One region of the Glacieibacterium megasporae genome, then DNA from elsewhere that is predicted to be linked to it. Evidence: riboswitches for the same ligand, from Rfam matches in the RefSeq annotation. Region 1 holds a riboswitch; each other region holds the start of a gene.

The links. A riboswitch is a leader RNA that binds a small molecule or an ion and turns the genes downstream of it on or off. The one in region 1 is predicted to bind cobalamin.
Region 2: it holds a riboswitch for cobalamin, as region 1 does, so the genes downstream of both, KTC28_RS05525 (TonB-dependent receptor plug domain-containing protein) here and KTC28_RS01685 (TonB-dependent receptor plug domain-containing protein) in region 1, are expected to answer to the same signal.
Region 3: it holds a riboswitch for cobalamin, as region 1 does, so the genes downstream of both, KTC28_RS11030 (DUF1852 domain-containing protein) here and KTC28_RS01685 (TonB-dependent receptor plug domain-containing protein) in region 1, are expected to answer to the same signal.

Annotation. Positions count from the first base shown of each region.
Region 1 is NZ_CP081848.1:347,603-352,417, forward strand. It holds gene KTC28_RS01680 (hypothetical protein) at 1-259, opposite strand, end outside; gene KTC28_RS01685 (TonB-dependent receptor plug domain-containing protein) at 716-2,623, opposite strand; cobalamin riboswitch at 2,774-2,975, opposite strand; gene KTC28_RS01690 (hypothetical protein) at 3,137-3,340, opposite strand; gene KTC28_RS01695 (hypothetical protein) at 4,566-4,784, opposite strand.
Region 2 is NZ_CP081848.1:1,187,151-1,191,965, reverse strand. It holds gene cobO (cob(I)yrinic acid a,c-diamide adenosyltransferase) at 1-3, opposite strand, end outside; gene KTC28_RS05525 (TonB-dependent receptor plug domain-containing protein) at 94-2,001, opposite strand; cobalamin riboswitch at 2,154-2,354, opposite strand; gene cobU (bifunctional adenosylcobinamide kinase/adenosylcobinamide-phosphate guanylyltransferase) at 2,385-2,900, shown strand; gene KTC28_RS05515 (penicillin-binding protein 1A) at 2,954-4,815, shown strand, end outside.
Region 3 is NZ_CP081848.1:2,327,996-2,332,810, forward strand. It holds gene KTC28_RS11020 (transglutaminase-like domain-containing protein) at 1-243, opposite strand, end outside; gene KTC28_RS11025 (methionine synthase) at 678-1,706, opposite strand; gene KTC28_RS11030 (DUF1852 domain-containing protein) at 1,732-2,715, opposite strand; cobalamin riboswitch at 2,839-3,070, opposite strand; partial or broken gene KTC28_RS11035 (nitrilase-related carbon-nitrogen hydrolase) at 3,304-4,083, opposite strand; gene KTC28_RS11040 (MFS transporter) at 4,393-4,815, opposite strand, start outside.

The sequences.
Region 1 (4,815 bases):
CTAGCCGCTGGGCGCGGCGGATCAGACGCTGCAGCGCCCGATCGTGCGACGCCCGCGAGTGCTCGTTGAGACCGAACGCCGGCGCGAGGATCCAGTCCGCCCCATATACCGTGGCCAACGCTTCGTTTATGGCAATTCGAATAGTGACTTCGCAGATCTGCAGCGGGAACAGGAATGCCTTGGCGAGGCGCGCGTTCCACAGATAAAGGCCTCCTCGACGATTACGCGACTCGACTTCGCGGCTAGGGATCGCAGGCATTCGCAATTGAACGATGCCTGTCGGAATTGTTCGGAAGAGTCACCACAAGACATCGTCGGTGCCCGCATGGACGTCCGGGAGTGAAGCGACCTCTGCATCGCTCAGCGCCGTCAGATGCTTACGGTAGTCGGGCCGGACGACGGGCACCGCGGCGGCGCGAGTACCGCAGCGAGCAACGGGAGCCCGGGTTCGCTTCTGGGAACGGCCACGACTTGCTCCGAATCGTCGACACCGAAAGTTCCGGCGGTCGGACGTTTCAGCGCGCGCGATGCCTCTCGAGACGCCAACCGCCGCCGATCGTAGGCGATCACCGCATTCTTCTACGACTACGGTGATTATTCCCGTCGGCGGGTCGATCCACGCGGATTACGGTTCGGAGAACATTCGCCGTGCGAGGTCGATCCGCCAACTGTGCCCACGGAACGGATCGATCGAGGCGAGCGCGGTGGTCATGGGCTAATAGCTCAAGCGAACGCCGCCATAGGCCGCGCGCCCGAACGTCCCGTAACCGTAGGTCGTCTCATACTTCTCGTCGAACAGGTTCTCGACGCGCGCGGTGACCGCGATCTGCTTCGTCAGCGGATACGCCGCGCGGAGGTCGGCGACGACATAACCCTGCAGCCGCCGGGTGTTCGACGCATTGTCGAAGCTGCGTCCGACGTGGGTGACCGTCGCGCCGGTGTCGAGCCCGAAGCTCCAGTGATAGTCGAGCAGGGCATTGACGGTCTGGCTCGGCCGCCGGAGCAACTGCTTGCCGAAGTTGACGTCGCCGGGCGAGCGGTTCTCGGCGTCGAGCGAGGTGTAGTTCGCCTGCAGCGTCAGCGCATCGATCGGGCGGACGAGCAGCGTCAGCTCGACGCCCTTGCTCACCGCCCGCGCGACATTGTCGTAGGTGCCGTTCGGGCGATTGACGCAGATCCCGGTCAGCGGCGTATTGCACGAGATGAAGTTGATCAGATCCTTGCTGGTGCGGCTGAAGTAGGTCGCGCTCGCCTCGATCCGTCCTTCAAGGCCGCGCTGGGTGACCCCGGCGTCCCAGCCGCGCGAGCGTTCGGGGCGGAGCAGCTGGTTCCCGTATTCGCTCTGTAGCTGGTAGAGCGACGGCACCTTGAACCCCTCGCTGTAGCTCGCGCGGAAGGTCGTGCCGCCATTGTTCGGGGTGTAGACGCCGCTGCCCGCGAGCGTCGTCGTCCCGCCGAAGCGGCTGTGGCTGTCGTAGCGCGCGCCACCGGTCGCGGTGAAGCCGGTGATGGGCGTGACGACGACCTGGCCGTAGCCGCTGGTCAACGTCTGCGTCCCGATCGTCACCGGTCCGCCGAAGCTCGACGTCGTGAAGTGCGAACGTTCGCGCTCGGCCCCGAAGGTCGCGTCGACGCCGGTGATGATGTTCGCGACGCCCTGGTATTCGAAGCGCTCGTTGCGCCCGTTGCCGGCGAAGGTCTCGGCGTTGGCGGTCGTCCCGTCATAATTGTGGCGGCGCGTGTCGGTAATCGCGAAGCCGAGCCGGTTGTGGAGCCGCCCGTCGAACAGCGCGGCGTTGATCCCGGTATAGCCGACGATCTCGCGCGTCGTGCCATAGTCGGTCGTATCGCCGAGGCCGTAGTTGGGGGGCACGAGGCCGTCGAACCCGGCGCGGCTGTCCGAATACCAGCCGCGCAGGTCGACCGACACGTTGTCGTTCAGCGCAAGGTTCAAGTTGGCGTTCGCGCCATAGTTGCGATAGCCGTCCTTCTCCGTGCCGCCCCGGCGCTCGTCGAACGCCGAGATGCCGTCGGTGCGGAAATAGCCGCCGCCGACGCTTACCGACAACGGACCGAATTTGTCCGAGACGTTGGCGACGCCCTGCCCGGTGTTGCGGTAGCCGTATTCACCGCGCGCATTGACGTGGAGGTCGTCGGTCGGCGGGACGGTGATCAAATTGACGACGCCGCCGATCGCCTGGCTGCCCCACAGCACCGAACTCGGGCCACGCAGGATTTCGACGCGGGCGATATTGCCGACGAGAAGGTTGCCGAAGTTGAAGCCGCCGCCGGGGGCGGACGGGTCGTTCAGCTTGATGCCGTCGATCAGCGCGACGGTCTGGTCGCTCTCGGCGCCGCGGATGAAAACCGAGGTCTGGGTGCCGATGCCGCCGTTGCGGGCGAAGCTGACGCCCGGCACGGTGCGGAGCAAGTCGACGACCGTGTTGTCCTGGCGGCGCGCGATCTCGGCGGCGTCGATGACGGTGATCGACTGGCCGACCCGCGACAGCGGCTCGGGGGTCCGGTCGGCGGTGACGACGATGGTATCGGGGGCGTCGTCGGCGCGCGCTGAGGCGGTGAGGACGAGGCCGGTGGTGGCGATTGAGATGTAAAGTAAGCGCATGGCGGTTCCCTTGGTCAACAACAAGGGGCCGCATGCACCGGTGGCGCATCAGCATTCGCGAAGACACGGGAATTCACCCGCGCGCACGACCCCGACGACGTCGACACGCGAGGGGTTCACCTCGATCGCCCGGAACACCCCGTCCGCGCGAAGGTACGACCGCGACAGGCAGGTCTCCTGGCTCCCGGGTCAGCACCTTCATCCCGCCTTCCCGGGGGGGTAAACCCCAGTGGCAATTGGGCGAAGGCTCGCCGGTTACAGTTGCGGGCACAGCCCCGGATTACAGACCGACTGTCTGCTTCCGGGTTCCCTTTTCATCCCATCTCTGGGAACCTGTCACGATCGACGCCTTATCGGCGTGCGGCGGCGGGGGCAAGCGAGATTGACCGAGACACGATCGACCTTGTTCATCGGCGGCGCGCGTTCGGGCAAGAGCCGGCTGGCCCTTTTAGGTCTTCATGGACGCCGAGATCGAAACGACATCCAGTCTGTCAGCGTGATTATCAACGCCCGTTACTGCAGGTGGTCTTGACCATCGAAGAGGCGTGCATGCGCCAGTATCAGATGGAGGTAGCGTTCCAAAGCCCGATGCCAAGCCGCGCGGTCGCCAGCCAGAAATGCGGTTTCGGCTTCGTCGAAGACGGCGTCGGCCTCGGCTCCGATGAGGTCCGAGGCCGACAGGACAAGTTCTTCGGTCCAGAAGCTAGGGGAGTCCATCAACCAGCTCCGTCACTACGGTCGGCGGCGGCGGTTCGGTGGCCGACATTCCACATTACTACGATCAGCTTGTCCGTTAGCAGCGGCGATCGTCGCGCACGCAACGCTTTGAGACACGATCCCGCCGTCGACGGTCATGACGGTGAAGGGCGGTATGAGGCGCGGGGCTTGGGAAATGCTCGGCCGCGGGCCCCCGCAACAAGTGAGCGGAGAATGGCCGCACGGGTCGTTCCCCATGTTACGACAGGCTTGCCCTCGGCCGCCATGACCGTCGCGAACAGCACAATCGAGAAGGCTGTCATGAGCTGTTACGAGACTGCGATGGAACGCAACGAATACGCGCAACACGAATGAGCAGATCCGTTCAACGAGTGGGGTCAGGCCAACCTCCTTATGCGTTCGCCCGATCTCGCGTCGATCGGGATGTGGGACGCTCGACGAAAGTCGAGCCTACCCGTACCAGTCGGGCAAGCGGTATCTTTATGCCGTGCTCGCAAAGTGCATCATCGCCCTCGATGCCGCGGAGAGCGACAAACGTGCCGCGTGCAAGGAGGACGCACGAAGGCGATCCCTCGCGCCGATCCTGAAGCCGGCATGCTTCGAATTCTGCCCCGGTCATGAAATCAACTTACCATCTACCGCTAGTACGACAAGGTGGGACAAGCGAAATGCGGTCTGCCCGACCCGCAAAAGACGCAATTCGAATTCGCGAGACCCCCTGATCCGCCATTGCGAAGCCCCCGCGTTCGCCGCTGCATGCCCGTCCATGCCATTTGCAACGGACGTCGCAATGGCGCGTGCAATTCCGTCGCCGCGTCTCCACTAATGAAGTCGCCCATTCGTTTTTGCGACGTACGTCGGTTTCACTCTGAAAGGACGATCATCTCGTACGAGACATTCCGAGGACCGCACGCCTGGAAACGTTTAGACTACTTCTTGCGGCACATTTAACACCCGATGAGATAGATCGTACGCGTGCCGAGCGACCGACATCTGATACCTGATCTATCAGCTATTCCGTAGCTCGCGCGATACGACCACGGCGTGAACGGGTACGCCGTATTGGGGCGACCACGCCGCAGCGGTTGCGTAGGCAAGGCTTTATGGTCAGACAGATCTCAGGATTGAAAAGTCCGGTGGCAGATTTCTCGTTGCTCTTGGTCGCCGCTTTGCAACTTGGACACGATAATTCGAGGTCATATCAATCGCACGGCCGTCGCCGGGATCATTCCTCGCGCCAGTGGTCTGGTTTTTTCTTGTCGTTCAAATGCCTGACGCGAGCGATCAGCGGTCGGTGGCCCTCGCTCTTGGCCCAGTCGATCGCCTCACGCTGCGTCCCTTTCGTGGCTAGGATGTGGTCGGCATGATCCTCGACAACGAAGTCGGTCACGGCGCTGCCCTCTTGACGACCCTTCGGACGGGCCTCGACGTAAACGTTGGCCATTCGCATTCTCCCGTTGTTCACAGATATGGCA
Region 2 (4,815 bases), 840 kb from region 1:
CACGACGGCTTCTCCTGCAAGGTAATTGCAACGTCACGCCACCGGACCCGCCGACCTGCACTCAGAGCATGATCGGCGAGTCCGGTCATCGCTTTAGTAGCTCAGCCGGATACCGCCGTACGCCGCGCGCCCGGTCGTCCCATAACCGTAGGTCGTCTCATACTTCTCGTCGAACAGGTTCTCGACGCGCGCGGTGACCGCGATCTGCTTCGTCAGCGGATACGCCGCGCGGAGGTCGGCGACGACATAACCCTGCAGCCGCCGCGTGTTCGACGCATTGTCGAAGCTGCGCCCGACGTGGGTGACCGTCGCGCCGGTGTCGAGCCCGAAGCTCCAATGGTAGTCGAGCAGGACATTGACGGTCTGGCTCGGCCGCCGGAGCAACTGCTTGCCGAAGTTGACGTCGCCGGGCGAGCGGTTCTCGGCATCGAGCGAGGTATAATTTGCCTGGAGCGTCAGCGCGTCGATCGGTCGGACCAACAATGTCAGCTCGACGCCCTTGCTCACCGCCCGCGCGACATTGTCGTACGTCCCGAACGGGCGGTTGACGCAGATCCCGGTCAGCGGCGTGTTGCACGAGATGAAGTTGATCAGGTCCTTGCTGGTGCGGCTGAAGTAGGTCGCGCTCGCCTCGATCCGTCCTTCAAGGCCGCGCTGGGTGACCCCGGCGTCCCAGCCGCGCGAGCGTTCGGGGCGGAGCAGCTGGTTCCCGTATTCACTCTGCAACTGGTAGAGCGACGGCACCTTGAACCCCTCGCTATAGCTCGCGCGGAAGGTCGTGCCGCCGTCGTTCGGGGTGTAGACGCCGCTGCCTGCGAGCGTCGTCGTCCCGCCGAAGCGGCTGTGGCTATCGTAGCGCGCGCCGCCGGTTGCGGTAAGGCCGGTGATGGGCGTCACGACGACCTGGCCGTAGCCGCTGGTCAACGTCTGCGTCCCGATCGTCACCGGTCCGCCGAAGCTCGACGTCGTGAAGTGCGAACGTTCGCGCTCGGCCCCGAAGGTCGCATCGACGCCGGTGACGATGTTGGCGACGCCCTGGTATTCGAAGCGCTCGTTGCGCCCATTACCGGCGAAGGTCTCGGCGTTGGCGGCCGTCCCGTCATAATTGTGACGGCGGGTGTCGGTGATCGCGAAGCCGAGCCGGTTGTGGAGCCGCCCGTCGAACAGCGCGGCGTTGATCCCGGTATAGCCGACGATCTCGCGCGTCGTGCCATAGTCGGTGGTGTCGCCCAGGCTGAAATTCGGCGGCGGAAAGCCATCGAACCCAACGCGGCTATCCGAATACCAGCCGCGAAGGTCGACCGACACGTTGTCGTTCAGTGCAAGGTTCAAGTTGGCGTTCGCGCCGTAGTTGCGATAGCCATCCTTCTCCTTGCCGCCCTTGCGCTCGTCGAACGCCGAGATGCCGTCGGTGCGGAAATAGCCGCCGCCGAAGCTCGCCGACAGCGGACCGAACTTGTCCGAGACGTTGGCGACGCCCTGCCCGGTGTTGCGGTAGCCGTATTCGCCGCGCGCGTTGATGTGGAGATCGTCGGTCGGCGGGACGGTGATCAAATTGACGACGCCGCCGATCGCCTGGCTGCCCCACAGCACCGAACTCGGGCCGCGCAGGATTTCGACGCGGGCGATGTTGCCGACGAGAAGGTTGCCGAAGTTAAAGCCGCCGCCGGGAGCCGACGGGTCGTTGAGCTTGATGCCGTCGATCAGCGCGACGGTCTGGTCGCTTTCAGCGCCGCGGATGAACACCGACGTCGCGGTGCCGATGCCGCCGTTGCGGGCAAAGCTGACCCCCGGAACGGTGCGGAGCAGATCGACGACCGTGTTGTCCTGGCGGCGGGCGATCTCGGCGGCGTCGATGACGGTGATCGACTGGCCGACCCGCGACAGCGGCTCGGGCGTGCGGTCGGCGGTGACGACGATCGTATCGGGCGCATCGTCGGCGCGGGCGGCGGCGGTCAGGACGAGGCCGGTGGAGGCGAGTAGAATATGAAATGAGCGCATTGGTATCCCCTTGATCGACAACAAGGGGCCGCATGCACCGGTGGCACGCATCAGCATTCGCGAAGACACGGGAGCTTTCCCGCGCGCACGACCCCGACGACGTCGACACGCGAGGATTTCACCTCGATCGCTTGGAACACCCCGTCCACGCGAAGGTACGACCGCGACAGGCAGGTCTCCTGGCTCCCGGGTCAGCACCTTCATCCCGCCTTCCCGGAGCGTAAACTCCAGTGGCACTTGGGCGAAGGCTCGCCGGTTACAGTTGCGGGCACAGCCCCGGATTACAGACCGACTGTCTGCTTCCGGGTTCCCTTTTCATCCCATCTCTGGGAACCTGTCACGATCGACGCCTTATCGGCGCGCGGCGGCGGGGGCAAGCAAGTTTGACCGAGACACGATCGACCTTGTTCATCGGCGGCGCGCGTTCGGGCAAGAGCCGGCTGGCACAACGCGCGGCCGAATCCTCCGGCGGCGAGCTCGTCTTCATCGCCACCGCGCAGGCGTTCGACGACGAGATGCGCGACCGCATCGCCCGCCATCGCAGCGACCGCGATGCCCGCTGGCGCACGGTCGAAAGCCCGCTCGACCTCCCCGAGGCAATCGTCCGCGAGGCGAGTGCCGGTCGCACGCTTCTGGTCGATTGCCTGACCTTGTGGGCAAGCAACACCATGCTTGCCGGGGTCGACGCCGACGCGGCAGGCGCTGAGCTTGTCGCGGCAATCGCGTCCTCCGCAGGGATCATCGTCCTCGTCACCAACGAAGTCGGCTGGGGAATCGTCCCCGACAACGCGCTTGCACGGCAGTTCCGCGACGTCGCCGGGCGACTGAACCAGCAAGTCGCCGCCGCTGTCGACGATGTCCGGCTGGTCGTCGCCGGGATCGCGATGCGACTGAAATAGCGGCGCGACAGACCACGCTTTCACCCGCGCGCGGCCATGCTATACCCCGCCCCGTGACCACCGCCCGCCGTCTCCGCACCGCCGCAATCATTCTCGGCGTGCTCGTCCTGCTCGGCGCGGCTGCCGCGGTCGGACTGTATGCGTGGGTGACGACCGGGCTGCCCGATGCGTCGAAACTCGCCGAATACGCCGCGCCGCTGCCGTCGACCGTGCGCGGCAACGACGGCACGATCCTAACGAGCTTCAGCCGCGAGCGTCGCCTGTACCTGAGCTACGACGAACTGCCGCCGCGGCTGGTCCAGGCGTATATCTCGGCCGAGGACAAGGACTTCTTCCACCACGGCGGAATCGACTTCCTCGGCATCGCCCGCGCCGCATGGACCAACCTCGGCTCGTCGGGCCGGCCCAAGGGCGCCTCGACGATCACCCAGCAGGTGGCGAAGAACCTGCTGCTCAACGGTGAGGTCAGCTACGTCCGCAAGCTGAAGGAGGCGGTGCTCGCACGGCGGATCGAGGCGGCGTTCACCAAGCAGCAGATCCTCGAACTCTACCTCAACCAGATATTCCTCGGGCGGAACAGCTACGGCGTCGAGGCGGCAGCGCAGTCGTATTTCGGCAAGTCGGTCGCCGATCTCGACCTTGCGCAGGATGCGTATCTCGCGATCCTGCCCAAGGCGCCGTCGACCTATTCGCCAACCGTCCATGTCGAACGCGCGCTCGCGCGGCGGGCGTATGTGCTCAACCAGATGGCGGCGAACGGCTATATCACCAAGGCCGAGGCAGCCGCAGCGACCGCCGAGCCGATCGACGCGGTGGCGAACCGCGCCCCGCCGAAGCTCGATACCGGCGATTATTTCCTCGAGGACGTCCGCCGGACGCTGATCGCCAAGTTCGGCGAGAAACCCGGCGACGGGCGCAACAGCGTTTACGGCGGCGGGCTGTGGATCCGCACCTCGCTCGATCCGAAGCTCCAGGCTGCTGCTGAGAAGGCATTGCGCGACGGCCTCGTCCGCTACGACCGCGGCAAGGGCTGGCACGGTGCCCCCGCGCATATCGATACGAGCGACGGCTGGCCCGAGCGCTTGCAGTCGGTGCATCTCGGCGTCGGCTATGCCGACTGGTATCCGGCGGTCGTCCTCGGGCGGGAGGGCGAGGACTTCCGCATCGGCTTCACCGACGGCTCGACGGGCACGCTGCTTGCCTCGAGTGCGACGAGCACGCTCAACAATATCCCGGCGGCGCGGCTGCTCAAGACCGGCGACGTCGTCCCCGTGGCGAAGTCGGGGCGCAGCTACGCGTTGCGGCAGATCCCGGCGATCTCGGGCGGCTTCGTCGCCGAAGACCCGCACACCGGGCGGGTACTGGCGATGGTCGGCGGCTTCGACGCGCGCGCATCGAGCTTCAACCGCGCGACGCAAGCGCTGCGCCAGCCGGGGTCGACCTTCAAGCCGATCGTCTATGCGACCGCGATGGACAACGGCTTCACCCCGTCGTCGATCGTCGTCGACGCGCCATATTGCGTCTTCCAGACCAAATCGCTCGGGACCAAATGCTTCAAGAACTTCGGCGGCGGCTATGCCGGGGCGCAGACGTTGCGCTGGGGGCTCGAACAGTCGCGCAACCTGATGACGGTGCGTGTCGCGTACAACACCGGCATGGACAAGGTTGTCGCGCAGGCGAAGGCGCTCGGTGTCGGCGACTATCCGGCGGTTTTGGCGATCGCGCTCGGCGCGGGCGATACGACGGTCGGGCGCATGGTCAACGCCTACTCACAGCTGTTCAACGCCGGGCGCAAGATGTCGCCGACACTGATCGACTTCGTCCAGGACCGCGACGGCAAGGTCATCTGGCGCGCCGACGAGCGCCAATGCGACGGCTGCAACACGCCCGACTACGCCGGCGAGCCGATGCCCCG
Region 3 (4,815 bases), 2.0 Mb from region 1:
CATGCCGCTGTCCTCGACCACGACGTCGCAACTCAGCACGGTGTCGCCCGGCGGGAGCACCATCCGCGTGCAGATGTTGCCGAACTGGTCGATATAGTCGCGCGTCGGCAGCGCCGGGCTGGTCACGACCGCCTGCGGCGTCCGCAGGTCGGCGGCGCGCAAGGGATGGACCTTGAGCATTGCGGTCATCGCCGTCGGGACATTGACCCCGAGGATAAGTTCGTAGCCGGCGCGGATCAGCATCGAGGCCTCGTCAGATATGCGCGAATCGCACCGCGCTGCTGCTGACACGCTTGCCACGAACCGGCGTCAATTTCCCAGCGATTCGATGCGATCGTTAAGAATAATTGGCGACTAACGACCGCTCGACTTTCGCGTCATCGAACTTCATCCGTCGCCTGCCGCCATTCGGTGAGCGATGTCGGTCCGCGGCTCGCCAAGTAGATCAGCGAGGGCGTGGATCTTCATCGTCCGACCGCTGTAGAAGACCTTAATGGCCACGGCTTGGGCCCCTTTGCGCCGCCGGAACGACGGTGCGCCTTGACGTAACGATCGTCGCCAAGGCCGCATCCGATAACCAGCACAACACTCCCGCAACAGCCAAGCCCTCCGAAAAATCGGAGACTCTCCGAACCAGTACTCTGCGTCGGCATCGGGCTGCTGATTGGGCTTGGACCCTAGGTCGTGATCTCTCTCCGAACGATGCTCGCGCCTGCGCTCAAAGCGGCCAATTTGCCTTGCGCTACGCGGCGAGACAACGGCGCCATGCCGCAGTTCGTCGACGGATAGAGCTTGTCGGCATCGACAAACTTTAGGGCCTGTCGCAGCGTGTCGGCCACTTGCTCAGGCGTTTCGATGCTGTCGGTCGCCACGTCGATGGCGCCGACCATCACCTTCTTGCCGCGAATGAGTTCGATCAGGTCCATCGGAACGTGCGAATTCTGGCATTCCAGCGAGATGATATCGATGCTGGATTCCTTCAGCTTGGGAAAGGCCTTCTCATATTGCCGCCACTCGGATCCTAAAGTCTTCTTCCAGTCGGTGTTGGCCTTGATCCCGTAGCCGTAGCAGATGTGAACGGCCGTCTCGCACTTAAGCCCCTCAGCCGCCCTTTCCAGAGTCGCAACGCCCCAGTCATTCACTTCGTCGAAGAAGACGTTGAATGCCGGTTCGTCGAACTGGATGATATTCACGCCGGCGGCTTCGAGTTCCCTGGCTTCTTGATTGAGGATCTTGGCGAACTCCCACGCCAGCTTCTCGCGGCTCTGATAATGGTCATCATAGAGAGTATCGATCATCGTCATCGGTCCGGGCAACGCCCATTTTATCGGCTGCCCGGTTTGCCGGCGCAGAAATTTAGCATCTTCGATAAAAACCGGATTTTTGCGTTCGACGGTGCCGACCACCGTCGGCACGCTAGCGTCGTATCGATCGCGGATCCTGACAGTCTTCCGCGTCTCAAAATCAACCCCGTTGAGATGCTCGATAAACGTCGTGACGAAATGCTGGCGCGTCTGTTCGCCGTCACTGACGATATCGATGCCGGCCTGCCGTTGATCGTCCAATGACAGACGCAAAGCGTCTTGTTTGCCATCGACCAGATCTTTGCCATCTAACTTCCACGGCGACCAAAGCGTCCCGGGTTGCGCAAGCCAGACGGGCTTGGGCAAGCTGCCGGCAGTCGAAGTAGGTAGCAATGTGTTCATGGTAGCGGCCTTATGTCTTGATGAATCAGAGCGTGAGACTTGCGGACCATTGCTCGAGTGCGGTCTGATAGGGCTTGATCAGGCGTTCCTCGGTGAACCTGCCCTGCTCGACAGCTAGTCTGCTGCGTTCTTCACGATCGTAGACGATGCGAGTCAGCGAAAAGTCCTGGTACTTAAGACTTGGCTGATAGCGTTCTGCGGCTGCAGAGTTGGCGTTGTAAATTTCAGGCCGATAGATCTTCTGGAAAGTCTCCATCACACTGATCGTGCTGACCAGCTCAAGATTGGTGTAGTCACCAATCAGGTCGCCAAGATGGTAAAAGGCGAACGGCGCGACGCTGTTCGGGGGCATGAAATAGCGAACTTTCATCCCCATCTTGGCGAAATATGCGTCGGTGGCTGAAAACTCGTCGTTACGATATTCGAAACCCAGTATGGGGTGCTTGTTCGTGGTCCGGTGATAGGTCTTGCTGCTCGACACGCTCAGACAGATGACCGGCGGCTTGCAGAAATTTTCCCGATAGTCGCTCGAACTCAAAAAGTGCTTGAATAAATTGCCATGCAGGTCGCCGAAACCTTGCGGATCGCCAGATCCGGGGTGCGTCTTCAGGTGCTCCGACAGCAGAACATTGAAGTCATAATCGCGCACATAGGACGAGAAGTTATTGCCGACGATGCCGTCGATCCGCTCCTCGGTCTTTCGATCAACGATCTTTGTCTGAAGGATTTCGATCAGCGGGAAGACGTCGTCACGTCCTTCGGCATCGATACGCAACTCGACCGAGACAATCTCGAGCTCGACCGTGTAACGATCGCCCCTCGGATTGTCCCAGTGCGCGAGTGAATTGAAGCGATTGTCGATCATGCGCAGGGTATTGCGCAAATTTTCCCGCCGGCTCTCGCCCCTTGCCAGATTGGCGAAGTTGGTTGTGATGCGGGTATTGTCGGCGGGACGGTAATTCTCGTCGAACGCAATGCGATTTATCGAAAAGGCAAAGATTGTAGGCATCGACCGGTCACCTGCTTTTGCCGGACGAGAGGGCCGAAGGAAGAGCGCACAGGACCGGCAAGCCGGCGCCGAAGCCCCAGCCCTTGAGTCAAGCGCGATCCACCGGAGGAACCCCCGTCCGAGGAACGTATCGCGTCGGAGGCAGGTCTACTGACTTACGGGTCAATGCGACGGTCCCGGCCTTCCCAGCACCCTTGCGGGTGCCAGTGACACGAAATGGAGCCGCCGCTCGCCGCTTACAGTTGCGGGGGCAGCGCCGGATTCCGCTCTACGAGCGCCACCGGCTTCCCGTCTTAGCCCCGTCGCCCGGCTCATCTCTGAGTCGGAAACGGGGAACCTCGACAGGTCGGTTACACACCCAATGGCCATACGTGTCAACAGGCATATAAAGACATCTTTATATCGTTATGAGACGCACATGTGGTTCGACATGACGGTGATCTAGGTTGTCTCGCCCCGACCTATTATCGACGTCGCTGGATAGTGAATGACTGGCAGCTTTCAGAAAGCGGACAATCACGTTGAAAATGGCGAGTTGTAGATCAACGAATGCGGCAAAGTTCTGCGATCGCCGCGTCTCGGTGGCGTTCAGGTAAGCGTCCGCAGTCCCGGCCGCTCTCGCATGTCGATCTGGAGTTCGAAGATATCAGGACGGGAATAGTGGCCGGCGGTGTCGAGATAAAGCCGACCTTCCGCGACGATATCGGTATCGATAACCGCGTTCAGGGTCAGCGTGTCGTCTTGTCCGGCGGCAGCAATGATCGTCGCGTCGGGACCAACGATCGCGCTTCCGCCCGATTTGAGCAGCTCGCGCTCGGCTGGGATTGCTTCGAGCATAGCGCGAGCGGCGGGCTCATCGGCTTCGAGGCTGTCGAAGCCATCAAGCACCTGCGATCGAGTAAGGACGGTGCCGGCAGCAGCGACGAAGCACTGGCCTTCGAAGGCATAGTGCCGGCTGGCGAGGAGGTGAAGTTCGGTGACGGCAGGCCAGAGCGCGAAGTGAAGAACTTCACCATGTTGGTGCCGCGCTGCGCGAGCGAGCGGCATCCAGTGCTCCCAGCAGATGAGGGCGCCGACAGGACCATATTTTCCCGGCCAGGGTCCGAGGGTGCTGCCGTCTGCTGCGGCCCAGATCAGCCGCTCGTTGTGGGTCGGCATGATCTTGCGGTGGATGTCGCGCCTCCCCGGGGTCAGGCGCACGACGGTGTTGAATATGCTCGAGCCGCGCCGCTCCTGAATGCCCATCACGATCTCGACCGAAAGTTCAGCGGAGAGGGCGGCCAGATGCGCGATTTCACGCCCCTCGAGCTCGGGACAATTGTGCAACAGGACGCGAAATAGTGCCTCGGCGGGCTTGTGGCCAAAAAGCGCCGACCCGGGGGCGTCATCGAGCCATACAGGATAGCCGGGAAGCCATGCTTCCGGAAAACGATGACGTCGGCCCCGTTGCTCGCCGCCTGTCGGATCAGCCGTTCAGCGCAAACGATACTAGCGGGAAGGTTGAGAAAAACGGGAGGACTCTGAACGATCGAGATCGAGATCATCGGCATCGTGGCGCTTCTTCCGGAAGCGATGCGAGCACGCGGCTTTGGTGGTGTGGCTGGCGCAAGCTGGCGGCGGTGCTATCGACGCCGGGAAGGGGACCGGATCTGAACGACCGTTGCGCGTTTGTCGGTATCATTCTGGCACGCGCGTGCGGACCCATTGGCGTCGTAGAAGCGTGAGGCCAGCCAATAACAATCCGGCCGGGATCGCCATGAGCGAAAAGGCGATGGCGCCGCTGGTGCTCGCGAATAATATGGCGGTGAGCCGCGAGCCTGCGGTTCCACCCAACGCCGAAAACATCACCACCAAGCCCATCAACTCGGTATGCCGCGATTTTGGGCTGGCGGACAGCAGGACCGAGACGATCGTCGGGTAAACCGGCGCGAGGCAGAAGCCGACCACGAGGAAAAGATATGCGGCGAGCGGCGCTTTCGTCCAATCGGTGATCGGCGTTGTCGCTGCGCTGACGCTGCTCAATGCACCGATTGCCAATACCGCACCCGCCACCACCACAAGGCAGATGATCAGGATCGGGTACCAGTTGACGCGGCGCAT